3 regions of the Paenibacillus sp. YAE3 genome follow, and region 1 is predicted to be linked to each of the others. Evidence: riboswitches for the same ligand, from Rfam matches in the RefSeq annotation. Region 1 holds a riboswitch; each other region holds the start of a gene.
The links. Region 1 has a riboswitch for cyclic di-AMP ahead of AC27KL_RS26975 (resuscitation-promoting factor). Riboswitches for the same ligand answer to the same signal wherever they lie in the genome.
Positions count from the first base shown of each region.

Region 2: another riboswitch for cyclic di-AMP. It lies ahead of AC27KL_RS13685 (TrkH family potassium uptake protein); the one in region 1 lies ahead of AC27KL_RS26975 (resuscitation-promoting factor).
Region 3: another riboswitch for cyclic di-AMP. It lies ahead of AC27KL_RS15945 (APC family permease); the one in region 1 lies ahead of AC27KL_RS26975 (resuscitation-promoting factor).

Region 1 covers NZ_BAAIYF010000022.1:11,002-15,367, forward strand. Annotated here, with positions in the region: gene AC27KL_RS26965 (HD domain-containing protein) at 1-1,090, shown strand, start outside; gene AC27KL_RS26970 (TatD family hydrolase) at 1,158-1,928, shown strand; cyclic di-AMP (ydaO/yuaA leader) riboswitch at 2,143-2,366, shown strand; gene AC27KL_RS26975 (resuscitation-promoting factor) at 2,637-3,815, shown strand; gene rnmV (ribonuclease M5) at 3,969-4,366, shown strand, end outside.
Region 2 covers NZ_BAAIYF010000006.1:196,467-200,832, reverse strand. Annotated here, with positions in the region: gene AC27KL_RS13690 (CPBP family intramembrane glutamic endopeptidase) at 1-1,577, opposite strand, end outside; cyclic di-AMP (ydaO/yuaA leader) riboswitch at 1,838-1,978, shown strand; gene AC27KL_RS13685 (TrkH family potassium uptake protein) at 2,044-3,384, shown strand; gene AC27KL_RS13680 (potassium channel family protein) at 3,431-4,099, shown strand; gene AC27KL_RS13675 (cation:proton antiporter) at 4,116-4,366, shown strand, end outside.
Region 3 covers NZ_BAAIYF010000007.1:300,420-304,785, forward strand. Annotated here, with positions in the region: partial or broken gene AC27KL_RS15940 (beta-galactosidase) at 1-52, shown strand, start outside; gene AC27KL_RS15945 (APC family permease) at 214-2,037, opposite strand; cyclic di-AMP (ydaO/yuaA leader) riboswitch at 2,177-2,339, opposite strand; gene AC27KL_RS15950 (cardiolipin synthase) at 2,529-4,055, opposite strand; gene AC27KL_RS15955 (winged helix-turn-helix transcriptional regulator) at 4,309-4,366, opposite strand, start outside.

The DNA.
Region 1 (4,366 bases):
GTATGAAATTACGCGCCGCATCATATCCCAATTCGAGCGAAGCGGCTACGCGGATTGGCCGAACAGCGAAAAACTGTTAACCCTCTGCGCCGCCTTGCTGCATGACCTGGGACACGGACCCTTTTCCCACTCGATCGAAGAGGCGTTCCGGATGGACCATGAGGATTGGACCCGCCGCATTATTCTCGGGGATACCGAAGTAAACGCGATTTTGACCGAGGTGGCCGAAGACTTTCCCGCCAAGGTCGCATCGGTTATCGCCAAGGATTACGAGCACCCGATCGTGGTCAATCTGGTGTCGAGTCCGCTGGACGCCGACCGGATGGACTATTTGCTGCGGGATGCTTATTACACGGGCGTCAATTACGGAACGATCGACATCGACCGGATCCTGCGCATGCTTCGTCCGTACCAGGGAAGAATCGTCGTGAAGGAATCGGGGATGCATGCGGTGGAAGATTACTTGATGTCCCGGTACCAGATGTATTGGCAGGTTTATTTCCATCCGGTGACGCGCAGTTCGGAAATCATTTTGCGGCAGATCTTCCGGCGCGCGAAGGAGCTATACCGGGATAACTACGTTTTTGGCTTCATGATTGAGCCGCTTCCAGGGCTTTTCGAAGACCGGCTGACCGTCCAGGATTATTTGAAACTCGACGAAGCGCTCATCCAAACCGTGTTTTCGCTATGGACGAACGAAAAAGACGCCGTGCTGAGCGAGCTTTGCAGCCGTTTTATGCATCGCAGGCTGTATAAATATGTGGAAGTGGAATCGGTGGATCTGGAAATGATCGAAGAGATCCGCCGCGATTTTGAGCGGGTCGGCCTGAATCCCGAATACGATCTTGAGATTGATTTTCCGACCGATCTTCCGTACGATGTATTTCGGCCGGGAGACGAATCCAGCCAAAAGCAGATTCTGCTGCTCGACCGGGACGAACGCCTGCGGGAAATATCGGAGGTGTCGGATATTGTCCGCTCCATCAGCGGCATTCACCGCGGGAAATATCACTTATATTATCCGGGGGCGAAAATGAAAGACGTTATTTCTTCCCTATCCGACCCGGTTTCCCGCATTTTCAAGCGATAACGACAGCGTGATTCACGGATTTGCCCCATATTAATCTATGCTTTATGACACGAAGGGAGTTCCAGACATGAATTTATTCGACACGCATACGCATTTGGACGCGCCGCAGTTCGACGAGGACCGCGAAGAAACCATTCGCCGCGCCGTGGAAAACGGCGTCAGCCGGATGATCAACGTCGGTTTTAACCGCGAAACGATTCCGTCCACGATGAAGCTTGCGGAAACGCATGATTTTATATACGCCGCCGTCGGCTGGCATCCTCAGGATGCGATCACGATGAAGGAAGGGGATCTCGAATGGATTGCATCTTTATGCAGCCATGAAAAAGTCGTGGCCATCGGCGAAATCGGGCTCGATTATTATTGGGATACCTCCCCGAAAGACGTGCAGCACCGGGTTTTGCGCCAGCAAATCGGGTTGGCCCGGGAGCTCGGCATGCCGATCGTGATCCATAACCGGGATGCGCACGAGGATATCGTGAAAATCCTGCGGGAGGAAAAGGCCAGCGAGGTCGGAGGCGTCATGCACTCCTACTCCGGCAGCTGGGAAACGGCCAAGTTATGCCTGAACATGGGGTTCCATCTATCCTTCGGAGGGCCGATTACGTTCAAAAACGCCAGACAGCCCAAGGAAGTGCTTGCGCAGGTTCCGATGGACCGTTTGCTGATCGAAACCGACTCTCCGTACCTGACGCCGCACCCATTCCGGGGCAAGCGAAATGAGTCTGCCAACGTTCGTTTGGTAGCCGAGGCCGCTGCCCAGATTAAGGGGGTCGAGGTGGAGGAAATTGCCCGAATCACCACCCAAAATGCACTGGAACGATTTGGAATTAAGTGAAAACGGGAGAAAAACAGCTGAAAAAACGAGCATGAACGAAGCATTAAAGAATTTTAACCAAAAAAACCATGAATATTACAAATTTTTAACCATATATTCAAATAAACGTTGTTGATTCCCGCTTTACAACATGCATCAAAACAGGATATCATCTTTTCAGTGAACTTGGGCTGCTGTAAGCCGCTTCCTTTTTCGGCATCGCGGCAGCCTCCGTGAACCAATCTCGCTGAGTCTTTCGGTCTCGAAAGAGCGGGGGAACCAATACATAGAGCGCGACGGTCCTTTTAAACCGGTCCGGGCTCGGGATGTATTTGATTTCTTTTCAGGGTCTCAGGGGTGAATTCGGCGCGGTCCGCCATGAGCGGGCTGGCGTTGATCGGGCGGCTCTCTTTCGCCCAAACCCGACAGCTAACCCCGTAAGCGACATAAAGAGAGGGTTTCGTGCATTTACTTTTCCGTCATTCTGACATCCAGGGAAGCCACGAAGGAGACCTCATAAGCTCTTAGCTGGCTTCTTTTGTTTTTGAATAATGGAGAAGGCGTCGTCATACTGTTGTAAAACGGGAGGCGACAAATCATGAAAAAAAGATAGGTTCATGGTGCAAGAACGCATGCTCCTTATGTGTTCTTGTAAAAAATCGAGTATAGCCCGCGTCAAATCATTCATGCGTAACTCTAATGGCGAGGCTATGAAGGAGGATCGAGAAGGTGGGCATTTTCCATCAAGAAGAGACCCATGATTCAAAAATCTCCAGCATGTCTTACGCATTGCGATGGAAGCATGAGAATTTGCGCCAAATCTCTACTGCAGCTATCGTTACGATCGCGGTCACCATCATGATTTTGCTGCTGGTCAACTCATCCACGCGCAAACAGGTGTACCTGGTGGTAGACGGTCAGGTCAAAAAGATTCAGACTCACAAATCCGTTTTACAAGAAATGCTGGATGAGCAGGCAATCAGCCTCAAACCGGAAGATCAAGTCTCCATGCCGCTGAGCGGTTCGCTCCAGAATGGTGACAAAGTGGTGATCGACCGCGCTGCTCCCGTTCAATTGACGGTGGACGGGACAACGAAAAAGTTGTATACCACCAAAGACACGGTTGGCGACGTATTGAAGGAGTTCGGCGTATCGCTCAAAGAACACGATAAAGTCACTCCGGCTCTGACCGAGCGGGTGACGGGCCAAACGGATATCCGTATCGTGCGCGTCAACAAACAAGTCGTGGACCGCCATGAAAATTTGCCTTTCCGCGTCATTAAGACGGCGGATCCCAGCCTGACGGTCGGAGATAACCGCGTCATTCAGCAGGGAAAGCCCGGCGTGATGGTGCAGCACATCGAAAAGGTATATCATGACGGCCAAATGGTATCCATGCGCATGGTGGGCAAGGAAGTGCAGGCAAAAACGCTGGATAAAATCATCGCCGTGGGCACGAAGAAAAAACCGGCTCCGCCTGTCGTCGTTCAAACAGCGGCCGTTAAATCTTCTTCCACCGCCAAATCTTCATCAGCCGCCAAAACGAAAAAAACCGTAAGCAGCAATAACCGCGTAAGCAAAGCCGGTGTTGATTTCTCATATAAAAAAATGATTCATGTCTCGATGACGGCTTATTCTGCCGGCGAACCCGGAATCGGTACTCGTACCGCGACGGGAACGCGGGTCACGGAAGGCCGCACCATCGCCGTGGATCCGAACGTGATTCCGCTCGGCTGGTGGGTGTACATCGAAGGCATCGGCTTCCGCCGTGCCGAAGACACGGGCGGCGCCATTAAGGGCAATAAGATCGACCTCTACTATGACTCCGTGAAGCGCGCCAACAACTTCGGCCGCAAATCCGGGATGAAAGTATACGTCATCGGCCCCGTGAAGCCGCAATTGAATTAATTTCGTTTTACAATGTCATTCTAATGTTATAGTATTATGATCATGAAAATGTCATGCTAAAGAAGAGGAGCATTCCTCTTCTTTTTGTTGTTTGGATGTCCGAAAACTTACGACGCATGAACGGACGAGCTTTAGGAAAGGGAGAAGCAGGTCATGATCAAGGAAGTCATAGTCGTGGAAGGACGGGACGATACCGTGGCCGTGAAGCGGGCGGTGGAAGCCGACACGATCGAAACCGGCGGTTCGGCGATCAACGGCCGCGTACTGAAGCGGATTGCCTTGGCCCAGGAACGCAGGGGAGTCATTGTATTGACGGACCCGGACCATGCCGGGGAGCGGATTCGAAAAATTATCGCGAGCAAGGTTCCCGGATGCAAGCATGCCTTTATTCCGGAGTCGGAAGCGACGCGGAAAGGGGACATCGGCGTGGAGAACGCTTCGCAGGAAGCGATCCGTAAGGCCCTCTCCCGCGTGCATACGTCCTACGAAGGCGCGGAAAGCCTGATCGATATGGAGGATCTGATGGCTGCTGGGCTTCTGGTGCACCCGGA
Region 2 (4,366 bases), on a different contig from region 1:
ATGATGTCCGGCACGTCGCCCAGCGCGAACAGGCTGAAGCTCATCAGGACGCTGTCGAAGACGACGTGGCTGAACATGGCGGCGATGTAGCCGTGCTTTAAGAAAATGAAGCTGAACAGCAGCCCGATGACCGTCAGTTCGATCGGACGCGTAATGACGGGGTAAATCGGATAAAGCGTGTGTCCGAGCGCCCAAATCAGCGTCGTGATCAGGCAGGCGGCAAACGTGCTGCGCAGCAGCTTTTTCAGCATCGGAATGCCGAACAGGCGGTAGACCGCTTCCTCGGAAATACCCGCCATCCACGCCATAATCGGCAGCAGCCAAGGATATAACATGTTGTACGGCGATTGCGTGGCATCGGTCGTCGACCAGCTGTGGATCGTTTTGTCGAGCACGATGTAAATGACGGACTGGACGCCCATCAGAATAAACGCCCATAGGTACCCGGTGTACATGCTGTGCAGCACGTAAGGCCCGTAGCCGGGTTCTTTGGCTTTGGCCCAGGCATTGATGCCGGCTTTGCGCCATAAACCGTCCCCGCCCACGAGCGAGAAGTACAAAAGGGCAGCCATCACCAGGTTAAAGAAGGTCTGGAAACCGAGCATGAAGACAAGGCCGAAATTCGAAACCCCCTCGCCTTGAAATACCGGCAGCATGTTGTACGTGCTGAACGTGGCGACCGCAAAATAAAACACGCTCAGGAAAATGCCCCTCTTGAACGACGTATGGGCCCGGGTCAACGCGCTGTATACGATGGCCAGTACGCCTAGGACAAACGTCAGCAGACCGTAGCCTAAGATGGTAAGCCATTTGGCTTTGGACGTTTCCTTTTCGACGTAGGCCGCATGCGCTTCGGGCACGCTAAAGGTCTGTTCGAAGGAATGAACTTTCCCTTCCTCGAACGTCAATTTGACTTGAAGGCTTGAACGGCCGATCGTCCGGTTCGGGTCGGTGTATACGAGTCCCGCCTCGTTCTCCTTGGTCGACAGCTCCAGCTTGCCCGGGTCGTAACCCATTTGCTGCAGCCAAGGTGCGGCAAGCTCTTCTTTTTTCTCCAGCGACAGGCCGCCTTCCACGATTTTCAGCTTGGTTTCGCGTTTGGTTTTATTCGGGTCCGCCATGGCCGCGGCATAATTCGAATAGCGGGGCGTAACGGAAAAAGCGACGACCTTGCCCGAATTCATATGTACGTCGATATTGGCGTAACCTTCGTTTTGGCGTTCGGCCAAACGGACGCGGAACACGTCGTAGGGATAACTTTTTTCAAACGTTTTGTTGTATTCGTTCAGCAGCTTTTCCCGCGACAAATAGCCGTATAGATCCGAGTTGGACTGGTACGTGATAACCGCGTCCTTGCTCGGGTCCGGCTCCAAATGCAGCGTGTTTTGCATGAAGGCCTCCGCGGCGCGTTGGGCCTCCGCCTTGCTGATGACCTTCGTGTTTTGCTGCTCCAGCGTTTCCGAGGCGGTGGAAGGGAGAATCTGGAACAAGACGAATAAAACGAGCCCGATGACCGCAAAAATGCCCAGCCATTTGTAATTGGCTTTGAGCCGCAGCGGTTGTCCGACGGGATTCATGAAATGCCCCCTTTGTTTGGATTGTAAAGATATATACCTAGTATAAACGTAAACATAGCATACGATGTCCCTCGAAAGCCAGTTTTCTCCCTCATTGGCCGTGAAAAAATGATGAAAATCGTGGAAAGTGATTGTAAACGCGAGAGAAAGGCAGACTTTTATGAGATTTGCGATGCAATCGGGCCGTATTCCCACGTATTCATTCGAATAATGGCTTTGTGATGTAAAACGAATAGGATTATAATCTTTGAAGCAAATGAATAATCCGTACGCCGAATTTCGATATGAAAACGGGGGAACCATTATTTTGGGGTGAATTTCGCTTTTATCCATAGCGAATAGGGCAACCTGTGCATGCCCGAATCCGTCAGCTAACCTCGTAGGCGTTATGCAGCAGGAACCAAACCGAAAGGCATTGGATTTCCGATGCTTTTTTTCTTTTGACTTTTTTAAAGAGGTGACTATGTTGACAGCGAAAATCAGGTGGTTTCGATTGGCTCCCCCGCAAATTCTTGTATTGGGGTTCGCCGGCATTATATTGATCGGAGCCATACTTCTCACCTTGCCGATTTCGAACACGACGGGCAAGCCGCTCCGGTTCATCGATGCTTTGTTTACGGCGACTTCGGCGACTTGCGTTACCGGTTTGGTTGTTAAGGATACGGGAACGTTTTTCAGCACCTTCGGACAAGTCGTTATTATGCTGCTGATTCAGGTCGGGGGGCTCGGCTTCATGACGATGGCCACCTTGTTTTCCCTCGTGCTGAAGCGGAAGATTTCGCTGCGCGACCGCCTGATCCTCCAGGAAGCGATGAACCAGAACACGATGGAGGGCATCGTGCGGCTGATCCGGAAGGTGCTTATCTTTTCGCTCGTGATCGAAGGCTGCGGAGCGGTTTTGTTCGCCATCCGCTGGTCCTTTGACATGCCGGTCGGCCGGGCGGTGTACTTCGGGATATTTCACGGGGTATCGATGTTCAACAACGCGGGCTTCGACCTTTTCGGCCATTTCAACAGCCTGACGGGGTATGTGTACGATCCGCTCGTCAATATCGTCGTCATGTTTTTGATCGTTTCGGGCGGGATCGGATTTATTGTCATGTCGGACCTGGTGGATTACCGGCACAAACGGAAGCTTTCGCTGCATACGAAAATCGTGCTGTCCATGACCGGGGCGCTGATTCTGATCGGGGCGATCGTCATTTTCGTTTTCGAATTCACGAACCCGAAAACGCTCGGTTCCTTGAATTGGGGCGGCAAAATTCTTGCGTCGTTTTTCCAATCGGTTTCGCCGCGGACCGCGGGGGCCAACACGCTGGATCTCGCAAGCATGCGGCAAGCGTCCCAATTTTTCATGGTCATCCTGATGTTTATCGGCGCATCGCCGGGATCCACCGGAGGCGGGATCAAAACGACCACCTTCACCATTCTGGTCGGCGCGGTCATCGCCATGATCCGCGGACGCGACGATATCGTGCTTTACCGCTACCGCCTGGCGCAGGATCGCATCTTTAAGGCGCTGACGATCACCTTCCTCGCGTTGTTTCTGGTGGTCGGGGTGTCGATGGTGCTTTCGACGACGGAGGACAGCAACTTTTTGACCATTTTGTATGAAACGACTTCGGCTTTCGGGACGGTCGGGCTTTCGCTTGGACTTACGCAGCATTTGACGCTGGTCGGCAAAATATTGATCTGTCTCACGATGTTTGCGGGACGGCTTGGGCCGCTGACCCTGGCTTACGCACTTGGCCCGAAAAAAGGCAAAGAGCTGTACCGGCATCCGGAAGGCAAAATCATTATCGGCTAGTTTCAAAGAAAACAGAAATTGATTAAATAAGGAGTATCAGGAGAGAATGAAAACACAGCAGTTTGTCGTCATCGGTCTGGGACGTTTCGGCTCCAGCCTTGCACTCGAGCTCGTCGATTTGGGATACGAGGTGCTCGGGGTCGATAAAAACGAGGAAGTCGTCAGCGACATGAGCGAATATTTGACGCATGCCGTCGTGGCCGACGCCACGGACGAGGAAGTCCTCAAATCGCTCGGGATCCGCAATTTCGACTGCGGCATCGTCGCGATCGGAGACGATATCCAGATGAGCATCCTGGCCGCGATTTTGCTGAAGGATTTGGGCGTGCGCACGGTCGTGGCCAAGGCGATTTCGGTGCTTCACGGGCGCGCGCTGGAGAAGCTGGGCGTCGACCGGGTCATTTTTCCGGAAAAGGACATGGGGATCCGGGTTGCCCATCAGCTCGTGACGCCGAACCTGCTCGACTACATCGAGTTGTCCAAGGAATACAGCATCGTCGAAATGAAGGTGCCTGAAAAACTGGACTGCAAAACGTTAAACGAAATCAACACCCGCGCCAAATTCGGCTGCAGCATCGTGGCGATCCACCGCCAGGGAAAAGTGATCGTCGCTCCGACCGCAATGGATCAGCTCCGCGCCGGCGACATTATGGTGATCATCGGCGCGAACGACAACATCGACCGGTTCGAAAGCGAAGCCGTCAATGCAGACTAGATGGGAGTAAGTTAACGTGGAAACCCAGACGACCGAAATCATTCATCATATTTTAATCCTGCTGCTCTTTATCATTACCGTCGGGATGTTGGCCGGAAGGCTGGCATCCTGGCTTCGTTTGCCGGACGTTGCCGTGTTTATCATCGCCGGCATGGTGCTGGGGAGAGGTCTGCACCTGATCCATGCGGAAAGCAGCTCGCTGATCAATCAGTTTATTTTGACGGCCGGCTCGGCTTTGATCCTGTTCGATGGCGGCCGGAACCTGAG
Region 3 (4,366 bases), on a different contig from region 1:
TCCGTACGAATACCGCGTCATCTCTTTTCCTGCAGCCGGCTCCATGCAATAAACGAAGGACAGCGTATCCTGCAAGGGAACCCAGCGTAGATCTTATTTCCGCCTTGAAGCCGACCGATCATGGTTCGTACGAGGCATATTTGTATCCGATAAGTTCATCGAAATGTGCAAGAACCCGGCCGTCCAGACGACGACCGGGTTCTTCAGGCCCATTTATTTTTTCAGATGGTACGGCACCGTCGTTACGATAACGTCTTTGCGATACAGCAAATACGTGCGAATCATCAAACTCGTTTGGTTGTGCAGCAGATTTTGCCAGCTCCGCTTCGGTATGAACTGGGGAATGACGACCGTTACCTGATAATGGGACTCGCTGGCCTTTCGATGAACCATATCGATGAATTTGCTCAGCGGATGTATGATGCTCCGGTAAGGGGAAGGCAACGTCACCAGCCGGACGTCCGGCCGCCACTTCTTCCATTTTTCTTCGAAGCGAATTTCCTCTTCCTTTTCAAAAGGGATGTATACGGCAATGATCTGGTCCGCCGATAAGGATTGCGCATAATTCAACGAATGTTCGACCACGTGCGTGATGCCGGACACCGGAAGGATGACGACGTTTCCTTCGATCGGAACCGCCGGTTCGCAGGTCGACAAGCGAAGCTGCTCGCCTACCGCTTCGTAATGCTTCTTGATTCTGTGGAACAAATAAACGATCAAAGGCAAGAATATTAACACCGGCCATATTTGCGGGAACTTGGTCACGAAAAACATGACCGATACGGTGAAGCTGATGAGCGCGCCGATCGCATTGATGATAAGTTTCGTTACCCAGCCTGCGGGTTTTTCCCGCACCCATTTCGCGATCATCCCCGTCTGCGACAACGTAAAAGGAATAAAAACGCCTACCGCATACAGCGGAATCAAATGCTCCGTTTGCCCGTGGAAGGCAATAATCAGCACGATCGACAGCAGCCCAAGAAAGATGATGCCGTTGGAATATCCGAGGCGGTCTCCCCTTACCGTAAACATTCTGGGAATGAACCGGTCTTTGGCAAGATTCACCGCCAGCAGCGGAAAAGCGGAATACCCCGTATTCGCCGCCAAGATCAAGATCAACGCAGTGGTTCCTTGAATGATAAAATACATGAAATTGCGCCCGAAGGTTTCCTTGGCGATTTGCGATACGACCGTTTCCTGCGCATTCGGGGAGATCCCCAAATAATAAGCCATGAACACGATGCCCGAGAAAAGCAGGGCCAGCAGAATGCCCATGGCCATTAACGTTTTGGCTGCATTTTTAGGGGCCGGATCTTTGAAATTCGGTATCGCGTTGGATATCGCCTCGACGCCGGTCAGCGCCGAGCTGCCCGATGCAAAAGCTTTTAGCAGCAGAAACAAGCTGATCCCTGCCACCGGCGTGCCGACTGGCGTATGCAGGTTAGGCGCAACCTGGCCGGTCGCGATATGGTACAGCCCGACGCCGATCAAAATAAACATCGCCAGCGCGAATAAGTACACCGGATACGCCAAGATGGAAGCCGACTCGGTGACGCCTCTCAGATTCAGGAGCGTAATGAGGATAACAAACGTGACTGCGATCGCCACCGTATGCTCATGCAGCACGGGAAATGCCGACGTGATGGCGTCCGTTCCCGCCGAGACGCTCACCGCCACGGTCAAAATGTAATCGACCAACAGCGAGCCGCCGGCCACCAATCCAGGATATATCCCCAAATTTTGCTTGGATACGACGTATGCTCCCCCGCCATGCGGATAAGCGAAAATGATTTGGCGATACGACAGAATCAACGCCGATAATAAAATAAGGACACCGATTCCTATCGGAATCGAATACCAGAAAGCCGATGCGCCGACCGTGATCAGCACCAGCAGGATTTGCTCGGGACCGTAGGCGACGGAGGATAACGCGTCCGAGGAAAGTATCGCAAGTGCCTTCTTTTTGTTGAGCTTTTGTTCTCCCAATTCCGCAGATTTCAGAGGACGTCCAATGAGGAGCCTTTTTAACGCTGCCATCGTGTCATTCACCGCCACTGTTCAAGTTGAAGTTCCATGAAAGTATCCTTATTGTTTCCCCTTTTGGCCCAATTGGGCACACCAAAAAAAGCCACAGGAAAGTTGGGCTTTCCCGCGGCTTTCAAAAGCGCACGACAAATCCTTCTTTCATAACGCCTACGAGGTTAGCTGACGGATTCGGGATTGAAAGTATCCCTACACTCGACCTGCGAACATAATCAAGTGATTCACCCCTGGGACGAAGTTCCCTTCCTCCCGTTGGTTCCCCCGCTTCTGGATACAGAATTAAGCGATCAAGGAAAATGACAATTCAGGGTCACAAGTTCATTTACGAATGAAATCATACTCCCGTTGGATACTTACTGTAAAGAGGCCAAGAATCATATTGTAGCGCGAAAACGGGCAAATTGAATCCATGGCATCGCTTGCAACGGCTGCATCCTGTTTTTTTCAGGCCGTAGCCATGGTTCACGCCTGTTTTCGGCCGATGCTTAGAGCAGCGGCGAAATAAGCCTCATCAGCGATTCTGAAATGCGTTTCAGAATGCCTCGTTTCTGGAAGGAGTCCCAAGCGATGCGGACGGAGTCCTTGAAATCCTGCTCAAAATCGCGTTTGATGTCCAGCACGGTTTCGGATTCGTAAAGCACCGCGGCAAGCTCGTAATTCAGCTCAAAGCTGCGGATATCCATGTTGGCCGTACCGATCGATGCGATTTCGTCATCCACCAGCACGATTTTGGCATGAATAAAGCCGTCTTTGTAATGGTATATAGAGGCTCCCGCCTTAAGGAGGGGCGTAAAGTAGGATTGGGATGCCTGGTCGCTGATCACGCTGTCGCTTTTCCCCGGGTACAAAATGCGTACATCGATGCCTGCCGCCGCGGACAATCGCAGCAATGTTAATGTTTCCTGATCCGGTATAAAATATGGCGTGGCGATCCAAATCGATTTTTTTGCCGATGCCATGATGGCCAACAGCGCGTTGCGTATGCTTGTATCTTCCGAGCTTGGGCCGCTGGCCACGATCTGAACGGCCCCATTCGCCGGGACCCCCTGATCCGGAAAATACGACCTGTTCATGTAAGCGTCCCAAGAGTAATGGTTTTGGCCGCTGGTTGCGTACAGCCAGTCTTCCAGGAAAATGGCCTGCAGTTTATAGAGCGCCTTTCCTTCGATTTTCAAGTGGCTGTCGCGCCAGACCGGAAATTTTTTGGAACGGCCGAGATATTCGTCGCCGACGTTCAGCCCGCCGGTAAAGCCGACCACGCCGTCAACGATGACGATTTTGCGGTGGTTACGGTAATTGACCGTTTCAAGAAGCCAAGGCGAAAAAATGGGATCAAACTCGACGACCTCGATGCCGGCATCTTTCATCGGCTGCAAAAAGCGTTTACGCAACCCGTTGCTGCCCAATCCGTCAAAAAGAAAACGAACGATCACGCCCGATTCGGCTTTGCGGATCAGCGCGTCCCGAATGGCGGTGCCGATGCGGTCCGAACGATAAATATAATACTGGATATGGATATGGTGCGCGGCCTTTTCGATGGCTTGCAAAATTTCCGAAAAGGTTTCGTCGCCGTTGGTCAACAGCTTTGTTTCGGTTTCCGTTGCTGCCGGGCCGCCGCCGAACCTTTCAATGACCTTGATGACATATTCCGACCTCTCACTTAACAACGACAATGGGGCCAAATTCAAACGCCTGCCCGCCAAAATCTCCCGGAACAGCTTTCTCTGTTCTTCCGCCCGGTGCAGATGTTTTTTCCGTCTCCAGCGGCTTCTGCCAAAAAGCAAATACAACAGCACCCCTACCGCCGGAAGAAATGCCAGGATCAAAAACCATGCCAGCGTGCTTTGCGGCGAACGGTTTTCCATAAAAATGATGAAGCCGATGCCTATAATGGAAAGCGGCCATAAAATGCCGATCAGCGTCGACAGGCGGATCACGGACCTGTTCATGACAAAAAGGCCGATCAGCACCAGGACTACGACGATCACGATTTGAAAAACGCGGTTTTTCATATGTAGTAAAATCCACCTATTCTCCGATGTATAATTGGGGTCCGACTAAAGTGTACGTTCTCATCCTGCTCCTCTCCGCGAAAAAATAAGGACATGCTGCTCTCTCAAAAAAATCAAAATCCTGCTGATACACCCTTAAGGTACTGCTTATGCCATTTTAAATACTGCATGACGGTATGTCTATACATGCTGGTTAAGCTGCTTGCTTTCCCCCTGAATCATCAAAAAAACGGACAAGCAATCTTGTTGAACGCTAGTCCGTTTCCGTTTGTTCATTGTTCCCCTTATGGAGCTGTTTTCGCTGGACATGG